DNA from 3 places in the Clostridium boliviensis genome. Region 2 is predicted to be linked to each of the others. Evidence: riboswitches for the same ligand, from Rfam matches in the RefSeq annotation. Region 2 holds a riboswitch; each other region holds the start of a gene.
What was found. Region 2 has a riboswitch for thiamine pyrophosphate ahead of thiS (sulfur carrier protein ThiS). Riboswitches for the same ligand answer to the same signal wherever they lie in the genome.
Positions count from the first base shown of each region.

Region 1 (3,287 bases), on a different contig from region 2:
CCGATGTGGAAAGTTTAAGCCGGATTCTTCCGGTCAATGAAAAAGAAAAGCAGCTGATTGAGGAAGTGGGAAGAAAATTCCGATGGGCCATTTCTCCGTATTACTTAAGTCTGGCAGATCCGGATAACAGATTTGATCCCATACGCCTCATGAGTATCCCAAACCATAAGGAGCTGGAAGATTCCTGCATGGATTTAGATCCTATGGCGGAAGAATACACCAACCCTGCCGGCTGTATTACCAGAAGGTATCCGGACCGGCTGATTATCAACGTAACCAATGAATGTGCCATGTACTGCAGACACTGCCAGAGAAGGCGCAATATTGGGGAACAGGATGTTCATCGTTCCCGTGATAAGATTTTAGAATCAATCCAATACATAAAAGAGAATGAGGAGCTCAGAGATGTTTTGATTACAGGGGGAGACGCACTGACCCTGTCTGACGAACAGCTGGAATGGATCATCAGTCAGCTAAAAGAGATACCTCATGTGGATTACATAAGGCTTGGAACCAGAATACCGGTGACGATGCCCCAGCGAATCACGAAAGAGCTCTGTGCCATTCTGAAGAAATATCACCCCATTTATTTAAACACTCATTTCAACCATCCCATGGAAATCACAAACGAATCAAAGGCAGCCTGTGAACGGCTGGCAGATGCCGGAATCGTCCTTGGAAATCAGGCGGTTCTCCTAAATGGTGTTAACAATGATAAATTTGTGATGCGCGTACTCAATCATGAGTTATTGAAATGCAGAGTAAGGCCCTATTATATTTTTCATGCAAAACATGTACAGGGAACCACGCATTTTAATACTTCAATCGAAGATGGAATTGAAATTATGGAATATTTAAGGGGATATACTTCCGGTCTGGCCATACCGACGTTTATCGTCAATGCGCCCAAGGGACAGGGAAAGACTCCTATATTCCCCAATTATATTATTTCCAGAGGTCCTGGTTACATAAAATTCAGAACCTGGGAAGGGAATATAATAAAGTATGAGGATCATGAGACAAAAGATATTCATGAGCTTCTTTGATTTAGAAAAACCGCTGGTCCACAGGCGATTCGCTTATGGATCAGCGGTTTCTACGCTATTTTAAAATTCTTTTAACCATTAACTGCCTGGCGTTTCATCTGGCTGATGGCTTCGATGACCGGTGGCAGATATAATATTACAATAGTTACAACCATCTCAGGCACAATATAGGTGGCGTTATATCCAAAGGTATACAAAAGCGGATTCATGTCTTCCGGTACATAGGAAGCAAAGAATATGTAACCGGAAATAACATGGCAGAGATATCTGCCTAAAACACCCACGATATAACCAGGAATCAGACCATACTTTCTATTATGAAACAATCCTGAAAGTCCCAGGCATCCAAATGCAATGGGATAGTCTAATAGAACCTGAACGGGCGCATAGATGTATGGTCCCATGATAAACTGAAGAATTCCGTATGCCACTCCTGTCATGATTCCGGCCTTAATGCCGTAGATATAGCCGATGAGACAGATGAACAGCATGGAGAACAGTGTGATGGAACCACCGTATGGGAGTGAGGCAAATTTGATGAACGAAGTCACCATAGCCAGGGCCATTGCCCCTGCGCAGGTTACCATCTGCCGGGTTTTCAGCTGTCTGGTAGGCAGAGCTTTGCCTGTGAGCAGATGAAGTCCCAGAAGAATCACCAAAAGTGCGGCAACCATCAGCCCGTATCCGGCTGGTTTTAAAAAATATTCTCCGGATTCCTGAGAATAGGTTAGAAAAAATGACATAAAAAAACCTCCTTCGTATGCACAGGAGGGGATTACTACTACTATTGCTTCCTTCCGCCGGCATTGTCCGGTTCAAGTAGTAAGGGTCAGGTATATACCAATCTCAGCCCAAGGCTCCCCCAGCGTGTCATAATTTTTTCATTTCGGTGTGAGTATAACCCAAATGAAAGTTCTTGTCAAGTTATTTGAAACTGTAAAATAAGTATAAAAAAGTAAATTAAGCACAACCTAGTAAAGTAGTGCATCATAGCATTTTTCTATTAAAATACAGATGCGGAGGTTGTGTTATGACAGGTTTTATCATAGCTCTGATTTCAGGAGCACTCATGAGCATACAGGGGGTATTAAATACGGGAGTTTCCAAGCAGACAAGCATGTGGGTTTCCACTGGCTGGGTTCAGCTGACCGCATTTTTAACATGTCTGGTTTTGTGGTATTTCTCAGGCAGGGACAATATTTCAGCTCTGCTTTCGGTTCATCCCAAATATCTGCTGATCGGGGGGATTATCGGTGCATTTATTACGTATACAGTTGTAAAAAGCATGGGAACCTTAGGACCTGCAAAGGCAGCTCTGATAATCGTGGTATCCCAGATCATTGTTGCCTATGCAGTGGAGGTTTTTGGATTGTTCGGGGTGGAAAAGGTGGGCTTTGAATGGAAAAAACTAATTGGAGCCGTTGTTGCCATCATCGGCATTATAATCTTCAACTAATTTGGAAATAGTGCTTGTATTTACTTATTTCTTTAGGTAGAATAGGTACAAGGGCTGAGGATGGAATCCTTTTTTGCAAAATTTTGTAAAGGGAGGATTCCATGAACTATCATAGGATTAAGATCGCAGTCATAGCTTTGTGCGTATTACTATGCAGCATTTGCTATGGCTTAAACAGAAATCATAAATACCGGGAAGAAAAAGCATTTGTTTCCATTCAGGAGCCGCCTGTTACCTCAGAAGAGGAAACTCCGGCTTCGGATTCCCAGGAATCACCGGAAGTGCCGGAGGTACCGTCACGTATTTGCTATGTACATATATGCGGAGAGGTGGTTTCTCCAGGAGTCTATGAGCTGGAGGAGGGAAGCCGTGTTTTTCAGGCTGTCGCTGAGGCCGGAGGTTTTACGGAGAATGCAGCTGCCGATACGTTAAACATGGCAGAACAGGTCAAAGACGGGATGAAGATTCAGGTGCCGGATCAGGAGGAAGCCAAAAGGCTTCTGGATCAGGGAACATCTGTCTTGGGAAATTTACCGGAAGGCAGTCATAAGGTGAATCTTAACACGGCAGGGAAGGAAGAACTGATGACCTTAAGAGGTGTGGGAGAGGCAAAGGCGGATGACATCATTCGTTACCGGGAAAGCCACAGCGGATTTCAGAAGATTGAAGACATCATGAAGATATCAGGGATTAAGGAGGCAGCCTTTCAGAAGATAAAAGATGATATTACGGTTTAAATAGAAGACAGAGGTGTAAAATGGCAAGTGTTTTAGTAGTAGATGATG
Region 1 is NZ_JAWONS010000103.1:55,768-59,054, reverse strand. Features, by position in the region: gene eam (glutamate 2,3-aminomutase) at 1-1,046, shown strand, start outside; gene thiT (energy-coupled thiamine transporter ThiT) at 1,118-1,789, opposite strand; TPP riboswitch at 1,822-1,920, opposite strand; gene RZO55_RS06315 (DMT family transporter) at 2,077-2,502, shown strand; gene RZO55_RS06310 (helix-hairpin-helix domain-containing protein) at 2,604-3,239, shown strand; gene RZO55_RS06305 (response regulator transcription factor) at 3,260-3,287, shown strand, end outside.
Region 1: it holds a riboswitch for thiamine pyrophosphate, as region 2 does, so the genes downstream of both, thiT (energy-coupled thiamine transporter ThiT) here and thiS (sulfur carrier protein ThiS) in region 2, are expected to answer to the same signal.

Region 2 (3,287 bases):
AAAAGTTCATAATTTTCTCTTTGTGAATGTCTATTTCCTCTATATATTTTTTTTGAAGTTACAATATCATTTAACATATGTGCATCAAGATAACTAATATTGCAGAATTCATCATTTTCATATAAGTATTTTAAAGTTTTACCAATATTTAAAAGATCCTCATAATGCTTTCCACATGAAAAACCTTCAATCATTGAATCGTCGAAAAAGGCTGCGTAGAAAAAAAGCGATTTAGCAAGCCAGCCTTTTTCCGCCATACTGTCGTTTGTACTATTTGATAAAACAAAATTCAAATAATCTGTAAATTCTATAAACGATCCTGTAGTTGTTTTTATACCTACAATTGGGTACCACAAACCTTTGATCTTACCATTATTAGTACCTGATGAACTGTAATAAGCTAATGTTACTCGTTCTGCCCCATCATAATATAAGATATTTACATCAATTAAACCAATCATTCTGAAATGTTTAACAGAGTATACATTAGCACAAAAACTTTTCTTATGAACTTCTAAAATACGTGGTGAAATGTTCACAATGATTCTCTCCTGTTTTGAATAATTCATTACTTACGATATGAACCATACAGTTAAGAAATGTTTTCTTGACCATATGGTTCATTATCATTAAAGACTTTCATTTTTAATTTCTTGAAGATCATTTTCTATTTGTTGCAAATTAGTATAACTATCTTCAATTCCCATAAGTTTTTTTAAAAACAATTTTTCATGTTCGTTTATATCAAGTTCTTCGTACCAGGCCTTCTCTTCCAGCCCTAAGTCTTGATAACACGATGTATAATATAAATGAATCAAAAAATCTCCAAAGTACCAATAATCCGTTTGTTGAGTATATTTTTTATTGTCTATATATCTAGCTAATCCAAAATCAATTAAAACAATATCTCGATTTCCCCTTAAGATAACATTGGGTGGTCTAATATCTCTATGAACAATATTCTGTTGATGCAATATTGCTATTATCTCTAGTAACTGAGTGGCGATTTTGTATATTTGAACTTTATTAAATACATATTCATCATTAAATAATAAATCTTCAAAAACTTTCCCTGAAATATATTCTAATACATATGCTTGTATATCCTCGTCTTCCAATTTTTCAATAAAGGCGGGAAACTTAGGATTATTTATACTTTTTAATATTTCTTGTTCGTAATACAGTTTCTTTTTAGATGTTTTTAACGTGTCTTTTTTTAATTGTTTTATAATGCATTTTTTAAAATTGCTATTTTCTGCTAAATAAACAATTCCATATCGCCCTTCGCCTATCTTATTTAAAATAGTATAGCCGTTTAGTGTTTCACCAGGTTGATAATATTTGTCCATACTATTAATACTTTATCTTTTCATTTAAAAATACTATCTACTATAACTATAAGAACGACTAGATGATCTGCTTGATGCACTAGAACGGCTAGTTCTTCTATAGTAAACATGGCCTTTATTTGATTTGAATTTTTTGTTTTTCATAATACCCCTCCTTTTATTTGAATTTGTATTCAAATAATTTATCTAATTTTCTTAATCGTACTGATATGGATTAGCTATACATTATATTATGAATTGCTTATTATTTTGTTACATTCTGCGCGCTCTCTATTTGGTTGTCCCGGGGAAGCGACTTTGCGAAGGAAATCGATTGATGGCTTATCGATTTATTCAGGAATATCATGTTATTTGTCTTGCATAATCACACGTATAGTAGTATTATTAATAATAATTTAATACAGGGGAGCTTGCGGGTGTTTTTACCCAAACAGGCTGAGAGGAAAGTGTGACTTTCGACCCATTAACCTGATTTGGATAATGCCAACGTAGGGACGACTGAATTTATTAATATTATGGGAAGTTGCCAATCAGGCAGCTTCCTATTTTTTTAAGGAGGATTAAAATCATGATAAAAATCAGTGGCATTTTTCATGAAGCAGCAGGAAAAACACTGGCAGAATATCTGGCAGGCACCAGCTACAATCCCAAGCGGATTGCAGTTGAATGGAACGGAGTAATCGTCACAAAAGAACAGTATGAGAAAACAGTACTTCAAAATGGTGATGTTGTTGAGGTAGTCAGTTTTGTAGGAGGTGGTTGATATGAACATCATTCCTACACTGGAGGAAATGAGGAGTGCTCTTGACAATCGAAACGGAAAATCTTTGCAGGATAAGTTTGCAAACTCCACTGTCGCTATCTGCGGGCTTGGAGGTCTTGGATCAAATATTGCTGTTGCCCTTGCCCGTGCAGGTGTGGGCAGGCTGATTCTGATTGATTTTGATAAAGTGGAGGTTTCTAATCTCCACCGCCAGCAGTATAAGGCTTCCCAAACCGGATGCTTTAAAACAGAGGCTCTTGCTGCAAACTTAAAGGAAATCGCACCATATTTAACAGTCATCACACATACCAGGCAAATCGATGAGAATAACTTTAATGAACTGCTATGCAATGCGGATATCATTTGTGAGGCCTTCGATGGGGCTGAGGCTAAAGCTATGCTGGTAAACAGTGTGCTGGAAAAGATGCCTGAAAGGTATCTGATCGCCGCTTCCGGAATGGCAGGAATTGATTCTGCTAACGTTGTAAGAACCAGAAGGATTACAGATCATTTCTATCTCTGTGGAGATGAAGTCAGTGATGTAGAGGATAATATTGGACTTATGTCCTCACGAGTCATGTTGTGCGCCGCACATCAGGCACATATGGCGCTCCGCATTCTTGCGGAAAAATATGAAGCCTGAATTACAGAAAGAAGGTAGACATTATGCAATCAAACGACAAACTGATCATTGGCGGTCAGGAATTCAGCTCCCGTTTCATTCTGGGCTCCGGAAAGTATTCCCAGAGTCTGATTCAAGCGGCGGTAAAGGATGCCGGTGCAGAAATCATCACCCTGGCCGTTCGCAGAGCCAATACGAAAGAACAGGAAAATATACTGGATTACATTCCAAAAGGGGTCACACTGCTTCCCAATACTTCCGGTGCAAGAGATGCCGGGGAAGCGGTGCGTATCGCCAGACTTGCAAGAGATTTAGGGTGCGGTAGCTTTGTAAAGATTGAAATTATGCGGGACTCCAAATATCTCCTGCCCGATAATCAGGAAACCATCAAAGCCACTGAAATTCTTGCAAACGAAGGATTTGTGGTCCTGCCTTATATGTATCCAGATTTGAATACAGCTCGAGATCTTGTGAGTGCCGGTGCTGCTTCTATTATGCCGCTGGCTTCTCCCATCGGATCCAACAAGGGACTCGCTACACGGGAGTTTATTCA
Region 2 is NZ_JAWONS010000278.1:36,026-39,312, forward strand. Features, by position in the region: gene RZO55_RS18310 (hypothetical protein) at 1-539, opposite strand, end outside; gene RZO55_RS18315 (protein kinase family protein) at 630-1,349, opposite strand; TPP riboswitch at 1,742-1,861, shown strand; gene thiS (sulfur carrier protein ThiS) at 1,918-2,112, shown strand; gene thiF (thiamine biosynthesis protein ThiF) at 2,114-2,755, shown strand; gene RZO55_RS18330 (thiazole synthase) at 2,779-3,287, shown strand, end outside.

Region 3 (3,287 bases), on a different contig from region 2:
CCAGAAGTGCCTGTTCTTTTGTCTGGGCTGATACTCCCAGGATCTTATCTTCTCCGATCAGCTCCCTGCATTTTCTGGCATCTAAATCCTTTTGTCCTACATGAACCCCATCTGCACCCACTGCCAGGGCGACTTCAATATTATCATTGATCACAAAAGGAATGTTGTACTTAGACGTAATTGTTCGAATGGCTCTCCCTTCGGCTGCAAAACTATCATAATCAAGATTTTTTTCACGAAGCTGGATAAATGTGGCACCTGATTGTACAATTTCCTCCACCTGCTCACAAAGCCTGCTGTTGCCCAGCCAGGTCCGGTCAGTAACTACATATAAAAGCATATTATCTTTCGATACATTCATAGTTTGCACCTTCTTCCAGTATTTTCTCATTCAATTTGCTCATTTCATCAATCAGAAGCATGCGGTACATGCCGGTACCGCCCTGAAGCTCACACAGTCTCTTATGCGCCAGCTCCCCGCACAGCCCCATTCCACATACTGCAGCTGCCGCTGCACGTAAAATATCACCGGGATTCGCTCCAATATAGCTGCCGGTTACCATAGAAAGCATACAGCCCGTCCCCGTGATTTTGCTCATCATGGGGTGGCCGTTTCGGATAGCATATACATGCTCGTGGTCCGCCACAAGATCAATGGCACCGGTAATAGCAATGACGGAACCTGTTTTTTTAGAAAATGATTTCGCAAAATCTGCCACGCTGCCTAAATTTACCTCTGTTACTTTATCCGCCTCACAGGCATCAACTCCTGATGTCCTTCCTTCTCCTGCAGCCAGAAATTTAATTTCAGAAATATTGCCTTTTATTACGGAAAACCGGACCTCTTTCAAAAGCTGCAATACTGTTTTATTCCGAAATGCCGATGCCCCTGCTCCCACCGGATCCAAAACAACAGGTATACCGCACTGATTTGCTGTTGTTCCTGCTGCAAGCATAGATGCAATCGTCCGCTCATTGAGCGTTCCCATATTTAAAACCAAAGCAGAGGATATAGCAGCGATATCACGAACCTCGTTAATATCATCTGCCATAATAGGCGACCCGCCGCTTGCCAGTATGATGTTGGCACAGTCATTTACAGTCACATAGTTTGTGATTGCATGTACCAGCGGAACATTGTTTCTTACATTTGTAATCATTTGTTCAAACATTTTCCTGCTCCTTTTCTTTGTTTTGAGAGAAAAAAATGAGACATGCCTGTAAAGACACATCTCATGATGGTTAAAGATCAGCTGTCCCTACGTTGGCATTACCCATATCAGGTTAAACGGGTCGAAGTTCTTACTTCCTCTCAGCCAGGTCACCAGCTCCCCAAAACGATATTAATTTTTCTCGATTTTAACACAACCGGCTGACACTGTCAATTCTATCCCATTACCTGTTTCACAAAAAAATCAACCAGCTGCGGATCAAACTGCGTTCCTGCACCCTGAATCAGTTCCTCTCGTGCATGGGAGGCCGACAATGCCTTTCGGTAACTTCTGTCACTTGTCATAGCATCATAAGAGTCCACAATTGCTATGATTCTGGCAAAAAGCGGTATATCAGTTTTACTTCTTCCCTTGGGATATCCTTTACCATCCCAACGCTCATGATGGCATAAAACTATCTCCGCGATCTCCGACATATTGGGGGCAGTATTTAATATACGGTATCCGATTTCTGAATGCCTGCGGATCTCCTGAAACTCATCCTCTGTTAATGCTCCCGGCTTATTCAGCAGTTCTTCCTTAATTCCTATTTTACCAATATCATGCAGCAGACCGGCAGCTCTGATTTTCTTAATGTCACTGTCAGACATCTCCAGGTTCTTTGCCATTAATTCACAGATTTCTGCTACTCTCTGGGAATGCTGCTCCTCTCTTGGATTTTTTTCATGAAGGGTATTTAAGATAATCTCAAGAGTTTTACTTCTTCTGCTGTATGACTCATATAATTTGTTCTGATACATTTCATCTTCTGCCAGCTTAACAGCATTCTGAACGGATAAACTGGCATCCTTTATAATACAATATCCAAAAGAAACTGACAGTTCGATTCCATTGATAGTCTCTCCTTTGCACTTCTCTTTTAATTCCCGGATATACTGCTCTGTATCTTGCTGATCCGACCTTTTTAAGATAATTGCAAACTCATCTCCTCCAACACGGCTGATCAGATCAGCAGCTTTGCCTGAATTCATTAATATCCCGGCATAACGTTTCAGCATGCTGTCTCCGTATTCATGGCCAAAGGAGTCATTTACAAGCTTTAAGCCATTGAGATCTGAAAAAATAACACTCATGGGATAATTTGCTGTCTGGTTTAATTCCTTCTCTTTTTTGTCAAAAAACCTTCTGTTATGCAGGCCGGTTACCTGGTCATAATAACTGATCTCTTCGATTTCCTTTATGTAATTATGGGTATCTGTTATGTTTCTGGCAATTGCAATGACTTTATCATCAAACCATTTTACAACCCGCAGTTCATGGTATTCTGTAGTCTGCCCGTTGATCCACTCATATTCAATCTTCTGGTTTTCTCCAGTAAGAAACACCTGATTGATGACCTCTTTGCTCTTATTTGCTATATAAGCAGGTATCACATCTGAGATATGTTTTCCAATAAACTCCTCTTTTGTAAAAAACAGATGCTCCCGGTCTCCGATACAGTCAAGAAAAGTCCCATCCTTAGAGATGACAAACACCGTATCCGGGATGGCTTCCATCAGGGAACTGGTATATTTAAGACTGTGGTACATCTGGGTTTCCCGCTCTGTTAAGATCTGATTTTGCTGGATTAATTGTTTCTGGGAAGCAACATTTTCTTTCAGGGACTGCTCCAGTTTTTCACTGCTCTGCTTTAGCTCACCTAACATAGCTTTAACTGGACGATCAATAATATGTTCTGTAAGAAAAAAAATAGTAAGGGACATAAACAGGAGGGAAAGTCCGAAAATTAATATGAATGTGTCTGACAGCTCGTGCAGGGGCATATGTATGGAACTCTCCGGAATTTCAAAAATGATCTTCCAGCCCAGATCATTGAGTGTCTTATAATACAGGCTTATCTTTTGATTATCCCTGTAATAGACAGCATTTCCCTCTTCATTCGACATGATCCTGGCAACAGCCTCCAGAAATGAAGAATTGGCAGAATCATAGACACTGACTTTCTGCTTTACCAGATCTTCATTTTCCGCCGCAAGATATGTTCCGTCTTTGCTGATTATGCAGGTTGTTCCGTCATAACTGGCAATATAATCCGATACAAATTTCTGCATGGAA
Region 3 is NZ_JAWONS010000329.1:192,529-195,815, forward strand. Features, by position in the region: gene thiE (thiamine phosphate synthase) at 1-361, opposite strand, end outside; gene thiM (hydroxyethylthiazole kinase) at 342-1,172, opposite strand; TPP riboswitch at 1,239-1,345, opposite strand; gene RZO55_RS24560 (HD domain-containing phosphohydrolase) at 1,388-3,287, opposite strand, start outside.
Region 3: it holds a riboswitch for thiamine pyrophosphate, as region 2 does, so the genes downstream of both, thiM (hydroxyethylthiazole kinase) here and thiS (sulfur carrier protein ThiS) in region 2, are expected to answer to the same signal.